One region of the Streptomyces sp. NPDC088915 genome, then DNA from elsewhere that is predicted to be linked to it. Evidence: riboswitches for the same ligand, from Rfam matches in the RefSeq annotation. Region 1 holds a riboswitch; the other holds the start of a gene.

Region 1 (7,624 bases):
GGCCTCGGCGAGCGCCCGCACGGCCCGCTCGGCGGCGGGGTAGGCGGGGATGGTGACGGTGACCGGGGACCGGGCCGGGTCGATGGCCGTGACCGGTGCGGGGTCCTGGACCGGGTCGGCGGCCGGAACCGAGTCGAGGGCCTGGCCCTGGCCGGGGGGCTGGACCGAGTCGGGGGCCTGGCCCTGGCCGGGGGGCTGGACCGAGTCGAGGGCCTGGCCCTGGCCGGGGGGCTGGGGCCGGCCGGGCGACGGGGCCGGTTCGGTGGCGGACGCGGCCGCCGACACGGCTTCGGGCCCGGCCCCCGGCTCCGGAGCCGTACTCGTGTCCGTACCCGTACTCGTCACCGCCCCCCGCCCCGCCGCGGGCGGCCTCGTGCTCGTCGCCACCGCCAGGGCCTCCGCGAGGCCTCCCATCTCGACGTGGACGACGACGACCGGCTTCGCCGGGGCGGGGGCGGAGGCGACGGCCTCGCGGAGGGCGGCCGCGAGGACCTCGCCGTCGCCGAACTCGGTGGCGCCGTCCTCGCCGACCCACGGGATCGCGGTCACGACGACCGCGTCGGACGTCTCGTCCGCGAGGGCCGCCGCCAGCGCGTCCCGGAAGTCCGCGGGGACCGCCGCGGTCGTCAGGTCGAGAGGCCGCAGCGGACGCAGTCCCTCGGTGAGGCAGGCGTCGTACGTGAGGAGGCCGAGCGACTCCGAGTTGCCGAGGATCGCGACCCGGGGCCCGGCGGGGAGCGGCTGGGCGGCGAGGAGCAGCCCGGCGTCCACGAGCTCGGTGACGGTGTCGACGCGGATCACCCCGGCCTGCCGGAGCAGCGCGGAGACCGTGGCGTGCGGGATGCGGGTGACGGGCACCCGGTGGCCGGGCGGGGCGCTGCCGCTGTGCCGGGCGCCCTTGACGACGACGACCGGCTTGACGGCGGCGGTGCGGCGGGCGAGCCGGGTGAACTTCCGGGGGTTGCCGATCGACTCCAGGTAGAGGAGGACGACGTCGGTGCCGGGGTCGTCGTACCAGTGCTGGAGGAAGTCGTTGCCGGAGACGTCGGCGCGGTTGCCGGCCGAGATGAAGGAGGAGAGCCCGGCGCCCCGCCGGTGCAGTCCGGCAAGGAGGGCGATCCCGATCGCGCCGGACTGGGTGAAGAGGCCGATCCGCCCGGCGGCCGGCATCTGCGGCGCGAGCGAGGCGTTGAGCCGGACGTCGTCGGCGGTGTTGATGATGCCGAAGGCGTTGGGCCCGATGATCCGCATGCCGTACGAGCGGGCCTGCCGGACGAGCCGGCGCTGCCGCTCGCGGCCCTCGGGGCCGCTCTCGGCGTATCCGGCGGAGAGCACGACGAGGCCCCGCACCCCGTGTGCGCCGCAGTCCGCGACGGCCTCCGGCACCCGTTCGGCGGGAACGGCGACGATCGCCAGGTCCACGGGCTCGCCGACGGCGCCGACGGAGCGGTACGCGGGGACGCCGTCGAGCTCGACCGGACCGCCGTCGCCGTCGCCGGTCTCGGGGAGCGCCGCGTTCACCGCGTACACGCGTCCGGTGAAGCCCGCGCCGAGGAGGTTGCGCAGGACGGTCCGGCCGACGCCGCCGGGTGCGCGGCCGGCGCCGACCACGGCGACGGAGGCGGGGGTGAGCAGCCGCTGTACGGAGCGGGCCTCGGCGCGCTGTTCGCGGGCGCGCTGGACGGCGAGGGACCGGTCGGTGGGTTCGAGGTCGAGGTGGAGCCGTACGGAGCCGTCCTCGAAGCTGCGCTTCTGGGTGTAGCCCGCGTCGGTGAAGACCTTGATCATCTTGTTGTTGGCGGGGAGCACCTCGGCGGCGAAGCGCCGGATGCCCCGCTCGCGGGCGACCGCCGCGATGTGTTCGAGCAGGGCGGAGGCGACGCCCCGCCCCTGGTGCGCGTCCTGGACGAGGAAGGCGACCTCGGCCTCGTCGGCGGGGGCGGAGGCGGGCAGTCCGCGGTCGTCGATGCGGTCGTAGCGGACGGTGGCGATGAACTCGCCCCCGACGGTCGCCGCGAGTCCCACCCGGTTCACGAAGTCGTGGTGGGTAAAGCGGTGCACGTCCTTGGCGGAGAGGCGCGGATAGGGGGCGAAGAAGCGGTAGTACTTCGACTCGTCCGAGACCTGCTCGTAGAAGCTGACGAGCCGGTCGGCGTCGTCGGCGGTGATGGGTCTGATGCGCGCGGTGCCGCCGTCGCGGAGCACCACGTCCGCCTCCCAGTGGTCGGGATAGGCGTGCTCCGGTGGTGCCGGCCGTGCCGGCGTGGTCTGCGGTTCCGCCGCTTCCGACTGCTCCGACGCGCTCTGCATGGGGTCAGCCTACGGCCGCGGCACGCCTGGGGCACCGGTCGCGCGGTGGGGGCGGGCGTTGCAAGGTGGGAGGGCCGAAGGGCGGTCCGGTCCGGGCCGGAGGTCGGCGTGAGCACCGCGCATCCCGTGAGAGACTGGTCTAGACAACCCGCTTGAGACTTGAAGGGCAACACCATGGCTGAGCGCCGCGTCAACGTCGGCTGGGCCGAGGGCCTGCACGCCCGCCCCGCGTCCATCTTCGTCCGTGCCGCCACGGCTTCCGGCGTTCCGGTGACGATCGCCAAGTCCGACGGCACCCCCGTGAACGCCGCCTCCATGCTCGCGGTGCTCGGCCTGGGCGCGCAGGGCGGCGAGGAGATCGTGCTCGCGTCGGACGCCGAGGGCGCCGAGGCCGCCCTGGACCGTCTGGCGAAGCTGGTCGCCGAGGGTCTGGACGAGCTTCCCGAGACCGTCTGACCCCTCGCGGTTCCCGCACTTCGAAAGGCCGCGGCCGCCGGAATTCCGGTGGCCGCGGCCTTTTTCTTTTCCGCTCCCCCGCCACCCCCGTTTCCGGGCGGCACGAAGTTTTCGGGCGACACAGGGTTTTCGGGCAGCACGAAAGGCCCCGCGCAATTCCCATTCTTTGTATACGGTGCGCGTGTTAATTCCGGGCACTCGTCGTGTTGACGACGTGTTGCGAAACCCTCACGCGTCCGCGCTCCGGCCCCTTGAGCCGGTGCAGCGACATCGAGCGCTCCGCGTGCAGCGCGGTGAGGGCCCTCGCCCGCTCGGCGTCCCCGCGCGCCACGGCGTCCACGATCGCGCCGTGCTCGGCCCAGGCCTCCACCGGCCGCTCGGGCTGCTCGACGGCGTACATCCAGGCGATCTTGTGCCGCAGCTGGGTGAGCAGCGCCGTCAGCGGCGGGCTGCCGGAGGCCTGCGCGAGCGTCTCGTGGAACCAGCCTCCGAGCGAGCGCAGGTCCTCGCCCTGGCCGCGCCTGGCCCGCTCCTGCCCCAGCCTGACCAGGCCGCGCAGCACCTTGAGGTGGGCGTCGGTGCGCCGCTGCGCGGCCCGCGCGGCCCCCAGCGGTTCGAGCAGCGCCCGCATGTCGAGCAGGTCGGCCGCCTCCTGCTCGGTGGGCTCGGCGACGTGCGCGCCCGCGTGGCGGCGGGTGAGGACGAAGCCCTCGGACTCCAGGGTGCGCAGCGCCTCGCGGACCGGGACGCGGGAGACCCCGTACCGGCGGGCGAGCTGCTCCTCGGTCAGCCGGCTGCCCCGCTCGAAGACGCCGGAGACGATGTCGTCCCGGATCGCCGTGCATACCGAATGCGCGGGAATGCGCATGTCCGACCTCCGCCTTGGTCGCGCGAGACAATGCGAGCGGCGCCTGTTCTGCGCCTGATCCGCGACTCTATTGCAGCATGCCGGAATTTCCGATGCCCCCATGGAATCCATGGCCACCTTTTGGTCGACGCGGGGGCGGCGAAAAGCCCCGGCTCAGCACGAGCCGGGGCTTTTGCGACGCGAGTGGGGCGGCGGGGCGGGTCAGACGGTGACGCCGCGGGCGCGGAGGTAGGCGACCGGGTCGATGTCGGAGCCGTACTCGGCGCTCGTGCGCGCCTCGAAGTGGAGGTGCGGCCCGGTCGAGTTCCCGGTCGAGCCCGAGACGCCGATCTGCTGGCCCGGTTCGACGGTCTGGCCGACGTACACCCCGATGGAGGAGAGGTGACCGTACTGGGTGTACGTGCCGTCGTGCATCCGGATGACGATGTTGTTGCCGTACGCGCCGCCCCAGCCGGCCTCGACGACGGTGCCGGAGCCGACGGAGACGACCCGGCTGCCGTAGGCGGCGTGGAAGTCGACGCCGGAGTGGCTGCCGGAGGACCAGAGCGAGCCGCCGGTCTGGTAGCCGGTGGACACGTACGAGCCGGAGACGGGGAGCTGGAAGGAGTTCAGACGGCGGCGCTCGGCCTCGCGGGCGGCGCGGGCCCTCTCCTCGCGGATCTCCTTGGCGCGGGCCTCGGCCTTGCGCTTCGCCTCGGCGCGGGCCTTCTGCTGGGCGACGGCCTCGAAGGCCTCCCGGTCCTGGGCGTCGGCCTGGGCGTTGAGCCGGTCGACGAGGGAGTCCTCGGCGATCACCTTGGTGAGGCCGGTGTCCTCGGGGGAGCGGTTGTCCGTGTCGGCGGCGAGCGCCGGGGAGGCCAGGGTTCCGATGACGCCGGTGGTGGCGAGCGTCGCCACGCCCGCGATGCCCGCGCCGCGGCGCGCCATCCGGCTCGAACCACGATGCTTCCCGGTGGCACGGGTGAACGCCATGAAGACGTTGTTCCTTTCCTTCCTTCTCGCCTACCGGGTTAGCTGACGGGTTCGGAGCAGGAAGGTCTCCTACGGGCCCCTCCGCGCGAGGCGAAGGCGTCCGATTCACCCCAGGGACTACGTGTGGGTCCCCGGCTCCCCAGGCTCGCGCCTGACGGGGACTCGGCGATGACTGTCCGGTGCCGCGGATGCGGCGGGTGCAACTGGCGGACAGCCGCACCGACGCTATGCGGACCGCCAGTCGATCACCAACCGAACATGACCTTTTGTAAGGCATGCCACAGGCCAGATGATCACTCTTGGCGCCAATACGGACAATTCACCGAGGCGTCCCTCGTGCGCTTCTCGTGCGCCTCTCGCGCGGACGGACGGAGGACCCCGACGATCCGTCACGTCGGGGTCCTCCGTGCGCCCGGCCGGGCAGGGCCCAATCAGCCGGTGACGACGGTCACTTCACCGATGCCGAGCGCCCGCACCGGCTCCGCGATCTGCGCCGCGTCGCCCACCAGGACCGTGACGAGCCGGTCCACCGGGAAGGCGCTGACCACGGCCGCGGTCGCCTCGACGGTGCCCGTCTCGGCCAGGCGCGCGTACAACTGGGCCTGGAAGTCGTCCGGGAGGTGCTGCTCCACCTGGTCGGCGAGCGTCCCGGCGACGGAGGCGGCCGTCTCGTACTTGAGCGGCGCCACCCCCACCAGGTTCTGCACGGCGGTCTCCCGCTCGGCGTCCGTGAGCCCCTCGGCGGCCAGGGTGCGCAGCACCTTCCACAGGTCGTCCAGGGCCGGGCCCGTGTTGGGGGTGTCGACGGAGCCGCTGATGGCGAGCATCGCGGCGCCGTTCCCCCCGGCGTCCGAGCGGAGCACCTGCCCGAAGGCCCGCACGCCGTACGTGTAGCCCTTCTCCTCGCGCAGGACCCGGTCCAGACGCGAGGTCAGGGTCCCGCCGAGGCAGTACGTGCCGAGGACCTGGGCCGGCCAGGCGCGGGCGTGCCGGTCCGGACCGATCCGGCCGATGAGGAGCTGGGTCTGGACGGCGCCGGGGCGGTCCACGACGACGACCCGGCCGGTGTCGTCGGCGGTGATCGGCGGCATCGGCAGCGCCTCGCCGGGCTCGCCGGTCCAGGCGCCCAGCGTCTCCGCGAGGACCTTCTCCAGGTCGACGCCGGTCAGGTCGCCGACGACCACGGCGGTGGCCGTGGCGGGCCGCACGTGCGCCTCGTAGAAGGCGCGGACCGCAGCGGCGTCGATCGCCGCGACGGTCTCCTCGGTGCCCTGGCGCGGCCGGGACATCCGGGAGTCGGCCGGGAACAGTTCCTTGGAGAGCTGCTTGGCGGCGCGCCGGGCCGGGTTGGCCGTCTCGTGCGGGATCTCGTCGAGGCGGTTGCGCACCAGGCGCTCGACCTCGGTGTCCAGGAACGCCGGAGCGATCAGGGCCTCGGCGAGCAGCCCGAGCGCCTTGGGCAGCCGGGAGACCGGGACCTCCAGGGAGACCCGTACGCCCGGGTGGTCGGCGTGCGCGTCGAGGGTGGCGCCGCAGCGCTCCAGCTCGGCCGCGAACTCCTCGGCGCCGTGCTGGTCGGTGCCCTCGGAGAGCGCGCGGGCCATGATGGTGGCCACGCCGTCGAGACCGGCGGGCTCGGCGTCCAGCGGGGCCGGCAGGAAGAGCTCCACGGCGACGACCTGCTGGCCGGGGCGGTGGCTGGTGAGGACGGTCAGGCCGTTCTCCAGGGTGCCGCGGTCCGGGGCCGGGAAGGCCCAGGGGCGGGCGGTGCCCGGCGCCGGCTGCGGGTGGAACTCCATGCTCGTCAAAGACGCGGCAGCGTCGGTCACTGGTCCGCTCCCTCTTCCTCGTCGCTGTCGCTCTGTTGGGTGGCCACCGGCTCGTAGACCAGGACCGCGCGGTTGTCCGGGCGCAGCCGGGCCGCGGCGGCCTCCCGCACCTCCTCGGCGGTGATGCCGAGGACGCGGTCGACGGCGGTGAGGGCGAGCTGCGGGTCGCCGAACAGCACGGCGAACCGGCACAGTTCGTCGGCGCGGCCCGCGACGGTGCCGAGCCGGTCCAGCCACTCGCGCTCCAGCTGGGCCTGCGCGCGCTCCATCTCCTCCGGAGTGGGGCCCTCGGCGGCGAACCGGGCGAGCTCCTCGTCGACGGCGGCCTCGATCTCCGGGACCTCGACGCCGCCGGACGTCTTGACGTCCAGCCAGCCGAGCGAGGGCGCCCCGGCGAGCCGCAGCAGCCCGAAACCGGCGGCGACGGCCGTGCGGTCCCGGCGGACCAGGCGGTTGTGCAGCCGGGAGGACTCCCCGCCGCCCAGGACCGTCAGGGCCAGGTCGGCGGCGTCGCACTCGCGCGTGCCGTCGTGCGGCAGCCGGTAGGCGGCCATCAGGGCGCGCGCCGGGACCTCCTCCTCGACGACCTCGCGCAGCTGCTCGCCGATGACGTCGGGCAGCGAGCCGTCGCGCGGGGCCGGCTTGCCGTCGTGGGACGGGATGGAGCCGAAGTACTTCTCGACCCACGCGAGGGTCTGCGCCGGGTCGATGTCGCCGACGACGGAGAGCACCGCGTTGTTCGGGGCGTAGTACGTGCGGAAGAAGTCCCGCGCGTCCTCCAGGGTGGCCGCGTCCAGGTCGGCCATGGAGCCGATGGGCGTGTGGTGGTAGGGGTGGCCCTCCGGGTAGGCGAGCGCGGTCAGCTTCTCGAAGGCCGTGCCGTACGGCACGTTGTCGTAGCGCTGGCGGCGCTCGTTCTTGACGACGTCCCGCTGGTTCTCCATGGACTCGTCGTCCAGGGCGGCGAGCAGCGAGCCCATGCGGTCCGCCTCCAGCCAGAGCGCGAGCTCCAGCTGGTGGGTGGGCATGGTCTCGAAGTAGTTGGTGCGCTCGAAGCTCGTCGTGCCGTTCAGCGAGCCGCCCGCGCCCTGCACCAGCTCGAAGTGGCCGTTGCCGTGGACCTGCTTCGAGCCCTGGAACATCAGGTGCTCGAAGAGGTGGGCGAGGCCCGTGCGGCCCTCGACCTCGT
Region 2 (7,624 bases), on a different contig from region 1:
TCCGGCGTCAGCCCCGGGCTGCCGAAACCCCGGTCAGCCCCGGGCCGCCGACGCCTCGGTCAGGAGGGTCAGCTCCTCGTCCGTGAGCTCCAGGTCGGCGGACGCGACCAGGGCCGGGAGCTGTTCGACCGTACGGGCCGAGGCGATCGGCGCGACGACCGTCGGCCGGGAGGCGAGCCAGGCGAGGGCGACGGTGGCGGGTTCGGCGCCGTGCGCCCCGGCGACCGCGTCGAGCGCGGAGAGCACGGCCCGGCCCCGCTCGGTGTCGAGGTGCTTGCCGGCCCCGGCGGCGCGGGCGCTGTCGACGCTGGTGCCGGGGCGGTACTTGCCGGTGAGGAAGCCGGAGGCGAGGCCGTAGTACGGGACGGCGGCGAGCCCCGCCTCCTCGGCGGTCTCCAGGAGCGGGCCCTCGTAGGTCTCGCGGGAGACCAGGTTGTAGTGCGGCTGGAGGGCGACGTAGCGGGCGAGGCCCTCGGCCTCGGCGAAGTCGAGGGAGGCGCGGAGCCGCTCGGGGGAGATGTTGGAGGCGGCGACGGCCCGTACCTTGCCGTCCCTCACCAGCTGGTCGAGGGCGGTGACGATCTCCTCGACGGGGACGGACTCGTCGTCGAAGTGCGTGTAGTACAGGTCGATGCGGTCGGTGCCGAGGCGGCGCAGGGACTCCTCGGCGGCGGCCTTGATCGTGGGGGCGGAGAGCCCCTTGAACCGGGGGTGGGCGCCGGCCTTGGTGGCGACGACGACGTCGTCGCGGTTGCCGCGGGAGGCGAGCCAGCGACCGATGACGGTCTCGGACTCGCCGCCCTCGTTGCCCTCGGCCCAGGCCGAGTAGACGTCGGCGGAGTCGACGAAGTTGCCGCCCGCGGCGGCGTAGGCGTCGAGGACGGCGAAGGACTGCGCCTCGTCGGCGGTCCAGCCGAAGACGTTGCCGCCGAGGGCGAGCGGGAAGACGTGGAGGTCGGACGTGCCCAGCGTACGGAGAGAGGTCATGGAGTGATCAACGGTCTCCGCCACCGGACCTATTCCGTGCGTGCCGTGCGTGGTTCGCGCGGCTTCGGCGGGGTCAGACCGTCAGGCCCTTGGAGCGCAGCCAGGCCGCCGGGTCGACGCCGTCGCCGCCGCCGGGGTGGACCTCCATGTGGAGGTGGGCGCCGGAGACGTTCCCGGTGGCGCCGACGCGGCCGATCGTCTCGCCGGTGCCCACGGTCTGGCCCGCGGAGACCGTCATGGAGGAGAGGTGGCAGTACCAGACCTCGGTGCCGTCCTCCAGCTCCAGGACGATCCGGTAGCCGTAGGAGCCGGACCAGCCCGCCGACTTCACCGTGGCGCCGTGGACCGCCTTGAGCGGGGTGCCGGTGGGGGCCGCGAAGTCGAGGCCGGTGTGGTGGCCGGAGGACCACATCGAGCCGGACTGCATGTAGGTGGCGGTGAGGGTGTACGAGGAGAGGGGCATCGAGTAGCTGGCCGCGAGCTCGGCGAGGCGCTCGGCCTCGGCCTTCGCCCGGGCTTCCGCCTCCGCCTTGGCCTTGGCCTCCGCCTCGGCCTTCTCCGCGGCCTTCGCCTTGGCCTCGGCTTCGGCCTTCTCCGCGGCGTCGGCCTTGGCCTTCGCCTCGGCGGCGGCCTTCTCGGCGGCGTCGGCGGAGGCCTGCTGCTGCTCGGCCTGCTGGAGGATGCGGGCGCGCAGGGCCTCACCGGCGTCGGCGGCGCTCGGGGCGTCCGCGGTCGTCAGGCTCGCCCGCGTGACCTGCCCGGTCCGCGCGGCCCGGTCGTCGGCCTCGGTGGTGTACGTGGCGGAGGTCAGCGGGTTCGGGTTGGCGCGGTCCGCGGGGACCGTCTCCCGCTCCTCCTGGCCGGGCAGGAGCGCGCCGACGCCGGGGAGGTCGTGGGCGTCGGGCAGGTTCAGGTCCGGGAGGTCCGGGAGGGATATGGCCACCGGGGGCTTGTCCTGCGCGGTGGCGAGGCCGCCCGCGCCGACGGCCGCGATGACGCCGACGCCGAGAACGGTGGAGGAACGGGCGAAGTTGGAGCGCTGCTTGACGACCCGGTGGCGGCCGCCGGAGCGGTTCTGGGAGCGGAGGGAATCCTCGGTGGGGTTCCACTCGGTGTCCGGGGCGGAGGGGGCCGCACCGCCGCCGAAGGCATCGAAGGGGGCTTCGGGGGCAGGGGTGTTGGACGCCACGGAGGCGCGCTCCTTTCCTTCCTTCTCGCCTACCGGGTTAGCTGACGGGTTCGGAGCAGGAAGGTCTCCTACGGGCCCGGTCGCACGGGTGGGTGCGAAGGGCTCGATTCACCCCAAATGGTGGTTCCCCGGTTCCCTTGCGGGATTCGGCGCGTGCGCACGGTGCCGTCTCTTGCGACGGCTGGGACGACCGCGCTGCGTTATCGAACGTTAATAGACAGGGGGTCCCGATTCCAAGCCGTTCCCCTTGATCATTCAGTGAATTGGTAGGGAATGGTCCGACTTGACCCCCCTTCAGCAAAGCGGGCTCCGGGAGCGGCAAACCCCCTGCGACCTGACGTTACGTCAATTGTTATCGCAGGGAGATATTCCGACTACCCGTGGTGACGGGGGCCGCCGGGAGGCCGGTGGCGGGGCCGCGCGGGGCCCGGGGGGGCGGTCGGTGGCGGGGGCCGCGCGGAGCCGGGGAGCGGTCGGTGGCGGGGCCGCGCGGGGCCGGGGGGCGGTCAGTGGCGGGGCCTCCCGGGCGGCACCACCGGCATCGTCCGGCGCCTCTCCGGCTGCCCCGCCGCCGGGCGGCTCAGCGCGAGCAGCGCCATGTCGTCCGTCGCCCCGCCGCCCGTGTGGAGCCGTACGTCGTCCACGAGTGCGTCGAGCACCTCCTCGGGTCCGGGGAAGATCCGCCCCGCCAGCCGCTCCGCCGGGTCGTAGAAGACGCCCTGCGCGTTCCGCGCCTCCGAGAGGCCGTCGGTGTAGAAGAGCAGCGTCGTGCCCGGCGGGTACGGCCGGGCCTCGGCACGGTCCGGCCACGACGCGAGGTCCCCCATGCCGAGGGGCAGCGCCGGCCGGCTCGGATCGACCGGTTCGACCCGCCCGTCCCCGTGCAGCACCAGCGGGGGCGGATGCCCCCGGTTGACGACCCGTACGAAGCCGTCGAAGGTGCCGCTGCCGTCGGAGCGCGGGATCTCGGCCAGGACGGCGGTGGTGAACCCCTCGACGGCGTCGAGGCTGTCCCGGCGGGTGCCCTCCCGGTCCAGCGCCCGTTCGAGCCGCTCCGCCACGCCCTCCAGGGTCCGCTCCTGCTCGGCCGCCTCCCGGAAGGCCCCGATGACGACGGCGACGGCCTCGACCGCTTCGAGGCCCTTGCCCCGCACGTCCCCGACCACGAGCCGCACCCCGTGCGGGGTGTCCTGCACGGCGAAGAGGTCGCCGCCGATGAACGCGTCCGCCTGCGCCGCCTCGTAACGGGCCGCGCACCGCAGCCCGCCGATCCGCTCGGCGGGCGTCGGCAGCACCGCCTTCTGCGCGGTCTCCGCGATGACCCGCGCCGAGGCGAGCCGCTCGCCGCTGCGGCGCACCACCCGGTTGATGAGGAGGGCGAGCCCGGAGACGGTGAGCACGGTCAGGGTCTCGGCGACGGCCGGGGCGCGGGTGACGTCGTCGCTGAAGAGGTAGAGGCCGACCGAGGCGAGGACGGCGGCGATCCCGGTGAGGAGGGTCGTGAGCAGGGAGAAGAAGGGCGCGGCGACCAGCGGGGCGGCGGCGAGCATCGGGGAGGCGGTGTACGGGGCGGGGGTCGTCACGTCGAAGAGGATGCCGCCCACGATGATCATCGGCGGCAGCGCGCGGATGAACCGCCGGGCGCCCCGGTACGCGGGACGGCCCTCACCGCCCCGCCTCCCTCGGCCCGCCGCTCCTAGGGGGTGCCCCACCTGTTCTCTCCTGCCCGGTCCGCCCGCCCGCGGCCCCGTACCGCGCCCTTCCAGAGTGGCCGCCGCCCCGGCGGACGGCGACTCCGCACGGCCGACCGGCGTACGGGGGCGGCGCCCGGGGCCGGGCGGGACCTGGGCGCCTGGGCGGGGCCCGGGGCCTGGGCGGAACCCGGGGCCGGGGGGCGGGAGCCGGGGCCGGGAGCTACATGTTCCGCTCGGCGTAGACCGCCAGCGCGTCCCGGACGAGGACCGCGGTGCCCTCGCCGTACCTGTCGTAGTTCTTGGTGAAGCGGGGGTCGTCGACGTACATCCGGCCGAGGCCGATCACGTACTCCTTGGTCGGCGTCGTGGTGGTCGACAGCCAGGCGACCTGGCGCCGCGCGAGGGCCTGCACCTCGTCGCTGTCGGCGGCCAGGCCGTCCCGCGCCGCCCTCCCGAAGTCGCGGGCGATGCCGGCCTGCTCCTCGATGAACGCCCGCTTCTGCTCCTCGTCCAGCGAGCGCCACCACCGGTCGCCCTGCTCGTACGCCTCGCGGCCCCAGCGGTGGGTGACCTCCTCCTCGTATCTCGTGTGGTCGAAACCGTCGAACATCTCGTCTGCCATGATTTCCTCTCCGTCCTCGGTCTTCTGGAGAGTGGTCCGCACCGACATGATCTGACGTCCGATGCGCTCGCGCTCCTGCTCCAGGAGGGCGAGATGGGTGCGCAGGGCGGCGGTGGTGTCCCGCTGGCCCGCGAGGACCTCGGCGATGGCGGGCAGCGAGAGCCCCAGCTCGCGCAGCAGCAGGATCCGCTGCAGCCGCACGAGCGCCGCCTGGTCGTAGTACCGGTAACCGTTCGCGCCGATCCGGCTCGGCTCCAGCAGTCCGCGCTCCCCGTAGTGCCGGAGGGTGCGGCTGGTGGTGCCGGCCTTCTTGGCGATCTCCTGGATCGACCACTCCATGACGAGAACGCTAGATCTTGACGTTGCGTCAAGGTCAACCGGAAACGTCCGAAGGGACGTCGAAGGCCCGGGGAACGAGGAAGGCTCGGGGGAACGACGAAGGTCCGGGGGAACGACGAAGGCCCGGATCCGAGTGCATCGGATCCGGGCCTTCGTTCGCTACTGAGTAGCGGGGACAGGATTTGAACCTGCGACCTCTGGGTTATGAGCCCAGCGAGCTACCGAGCTGCTCCACCCCGCGTCGGTAAACACGACTGTACGCCATGACCGGGGCGATCCTGAAATCGGTTTTCCCCGCCCCCGCTCCGGCCCCTGTCTCAGCAACCGCAGTCGTCGGCGTCGACCGGGGCCGTCAGGGGGTCGGCGGCCTTCTCCACGGGCCCTTCCCACGTCTCGTACGCGAAGCCCTCCCGCACCCAGTACTCGAAGCCGCCGAGCATCTCCTTGACCGGGAAGCCCCGCTCCGCGAGGGCGAGCGCGGCGCGGGTGGCGCCGTTGCAGCCGGGTCCCCAGCAGTACGTGACGACCGGCACGGACCGGTCGAGCAGCGCCTCGGCCTGCTCGGGAATGAGCGCGGTCGGCAGGTGGACGGCGCCGGGGACGTGCCCCTGGTCCCAGGAGGCGGTGGACCGCGTGTCGACCAGGACGAAGCCGGGGTCGGTGCCCTCGGCCGCGGCGGTGGCGAGGGCCGAGGCCACGTCGGAGACGTCGGCGTGGAAGGCGAGGCTCGCGGAGAAGTACGCGACAGCGGCGGTGGGCGAGGCCGGCGGGGTGCGAAGTACGGGATTGACCTGCGGTGTCGTCGTCATGCTGATCAAATTAGGCCTGAAGAGCACCGCGCTGAAGGGGAGAACCACGGTGGTCGAGGGCTTCGGCCGGGGATTCCCGTGCGTTCGGGGCGGGGCACCGGGGATCTCACGCAATGGGCCCCTGACCTGCCCCGTCCTGTCACATCGGCGCGGTCCAATCCGTCATGCAGGCATGACGGCACGCACGGGGGAGGCCGGGCAGTGGGCGTGAACGGGGACGTAGACGTGGACGTGGACGTGGAGGAGGGCGCGGGTATGGACGGGGGCGCGGGTGTGGACGGGGGCGCGGGTGTGGACGCGGACGTGGACGCGTGGGACGACGAAGAGCTCCTGGCCCGGCGCTTCGACGCCGACCGGGGTCATCTGCGGGCGGTGGCCTACCGGATGCTGGGCTCGCTGAGCGAGGCCGAGGACGCCGTCCAGGAGACCTGGCTCAAGCTCAGCCGCGCCGACGTCTCCGGCGTGCGGAACCTCAGCGGCTGGCTGACCACCGTCACCGGCCGCGTCTGCCTGGACATGCTGCGCTCGCGCGGCTCGCGCCGCGAGTCCCCGCTGGAGTACTACGTGCCCGACCCGGTGGTCCGGGTCGGGGACACCGCCGACTCCGCCGGCGCCGGCGATCCGGAGCGCGCGGCCGAACTCGGCGATTCCGTCGGCCTCGCGCTCCTCGTCGTCCTGGAGGCCCTGTCGCCGGCCGAACGGCTCGCGTTCGTACTGCACGACATGTTCGCCGTCTCCTTCGACGAGATCGCGGAGGTGGTGGACCGCAGCCCGGCCGCGACCCGCCAGCTCGCCAGCCGCGCCCGCCGCCGGGTGCGGGACGCCTCCCCGGGCCCCGCCCCGGACCAGCGGCGCCGCCGGGAGATCGCGGACGCCTTCCTCGCCGCGGCGAACGGCGGCGACTTCGACGGCCTGCTCGCGGTCCTCGACCCGGACGTGGTGCTGCGCGCGGACGGCGGCCGCCTCATGGCCGGCGCCTCCAAGCTGGTGCGGGGCGCCGAGACCGTCGTCGCGCAGGCCCTCGCGTACTCCAGGTTCCGCAAGGCGGTGCTGCGGGTCGTGGCCAACGGCGAGCCCGCGGTCCTGTCGGTCGTCGACGGACGCCCGACCGCGCTCATGGTGTTCACGGTCGCCGGAGACCGGATCGTCCAGCTCCACATCCTTGCGGACCCGGAGCGGATCGCGACGCTCGACCTCACGGAGGAGGAACTGTCGCGGGCGGAGTACTGACCCTCCCCCCGACGCCCTGCTCCCTCCCGCCCCTCCTGGCCCTGTCCCGCCCTGTCCCCGGCCCCCGGTCGCTACCGTCGTCCTCGGCGGCGGGCCAGGGAGGCACCGGCCGTCAGGGAGACGGCGGCGCTGGCGACGCCGAGGACGGCGCCCGCGGCGACGTCGCCCGGGTAGTGCACACCGGTGTGGACGCGGGAGTACCCCACCGTCGACGCCAGGAGCCCGAGGGGCGCCGCGGCGGCGGGCAGCACCACCCCCACGGCCGTGGCGAAGGCGACCGCCGACGCGGTGTGCCCGGAGGGGAACGAGGCCGAGTCGGGCATGGGGACGTGCCGGCCCGCCACCACCCGGGCCGCCTCCCGGTCCGGCCGCGGTCTGCGGACGAGCCGCTTGCCCAGCAGGTTCGCCGTGGCCGAGGCCACCGCGACCGCCCCGACCCCGGCGAGCGCGGCCCGGCGCGGCCGCCCCGGGAAGAGGGCGAGCACGGCCGCCACGGAGAGGGAGATCTTGGAGTGGTCGGCCGTCCTGGAGAGCCGGCGCAGGGCCGTGTCCAGGGTGGGCGTGGGGGTGGCGGCCACGGCGGCGTACACGGCACCGTCGACGGCCCGGAGATCGTGCAGGACCGCCTGGGCGGTCTCGGTGGGCGTGTCGTGGGTCATGCGCCGCTCCTCGGAGGTCGTCGGGGATGGTGGGTGTGGAAGGCGAGTTCGGTGATGCGCCGCCAGTCGAGGGGCGGTCTCGGGGGTATGGTGCC

Evidence for each region. Region 1 has a riboswitch for cyclic di-AMP ahead of ACIP5O_RS23640 (M23 family metallopeptidase). Riboswitches for the same ligand answer to the same signal wherever they lie in the genome.
Region 2: another riboswitch for cyclic di-AMP. It lies ahead of ACIP5O_RS00075 (M23 family metallopeptidase); the one in region 1 lies ahead of ACIP5O_RS23640 (M23 family metallopeptidase).

The regions. Positions count from the first base shown of each region.
Region 1 covers NZ_JBIVIR010000013.1:157,579-165,202, forward strand. Annotated here, with positions in the region: gene ACIP5O_RS23625 (GNAT family N-acetyltransferase) at 1-2,310, opposite strand, end outside; gene ACIP5O_RS23630 (HPr family phosphocarrier protein) at 2,485-2,766, shown strand; gene ACIP5O_RS23635 (GntR family transcriptional regulator) at 2,951-3,634, opposite strand; gene ACIP5O_RS23640 (M23 family metallopeptidase) at 3,836-4,606, opposite strand; cyclic di-AMP (ydaO/yuaA leader) riboswitch at 4,619-4,784, opposite strand; gene ACIP5O_RS23645 (M16 family metallopeptidase) at 5,038-6,405, opposite strand; gene ACIP5O_RS23650 (M16 family metallopeptidase) at 6,432-7,624, opposite strand, start outside.
Region 2 covers NZ_JBIVIR010000001.1:21,121-28,744, forward strand. Annotated here, with positions in the region: gene ACIP5O_RS00070 (aldo/keto reductase) at 34-987, opposite strand; gene ACIP5O_RS00075 (M23 family metallopeptidase) at 1,061-2,176, opposite strand; cyclic di-AMP (ydaO/yuaA leader) riboswitch at 2,188-2,338, opposite strand; gene ACIP5O_RS00080 (PP2C family protein-serine/threonine phosphatase) at 2,683-3,888, opposite strand; gene ACIP5O_RS00085 (MerR family transcriptional regulator) at 4,091-4,831, opposite strand; tRNA gene ACIP5O_RS00090 (tRNA-Met) at 4,999-5,072, opposite strand; gene ACIP5O_RS00095 (rhodanese-like domain-containing protein) at 5,149-5,640, opposite strand; gene ACIP5O_RS00100 (sigma-70 family RNA polymerase sigma factor) at 5,896-6,870, shown strand; gene ACIP5O_RS00105 (phosphatase PAP2 family protein) at 6,942-7,529, opposite strand; gene ACIP5O_RS00110 (diacylglycerol/lipid kinase family protein) at 7,526-7,624, opposite strand, start outside.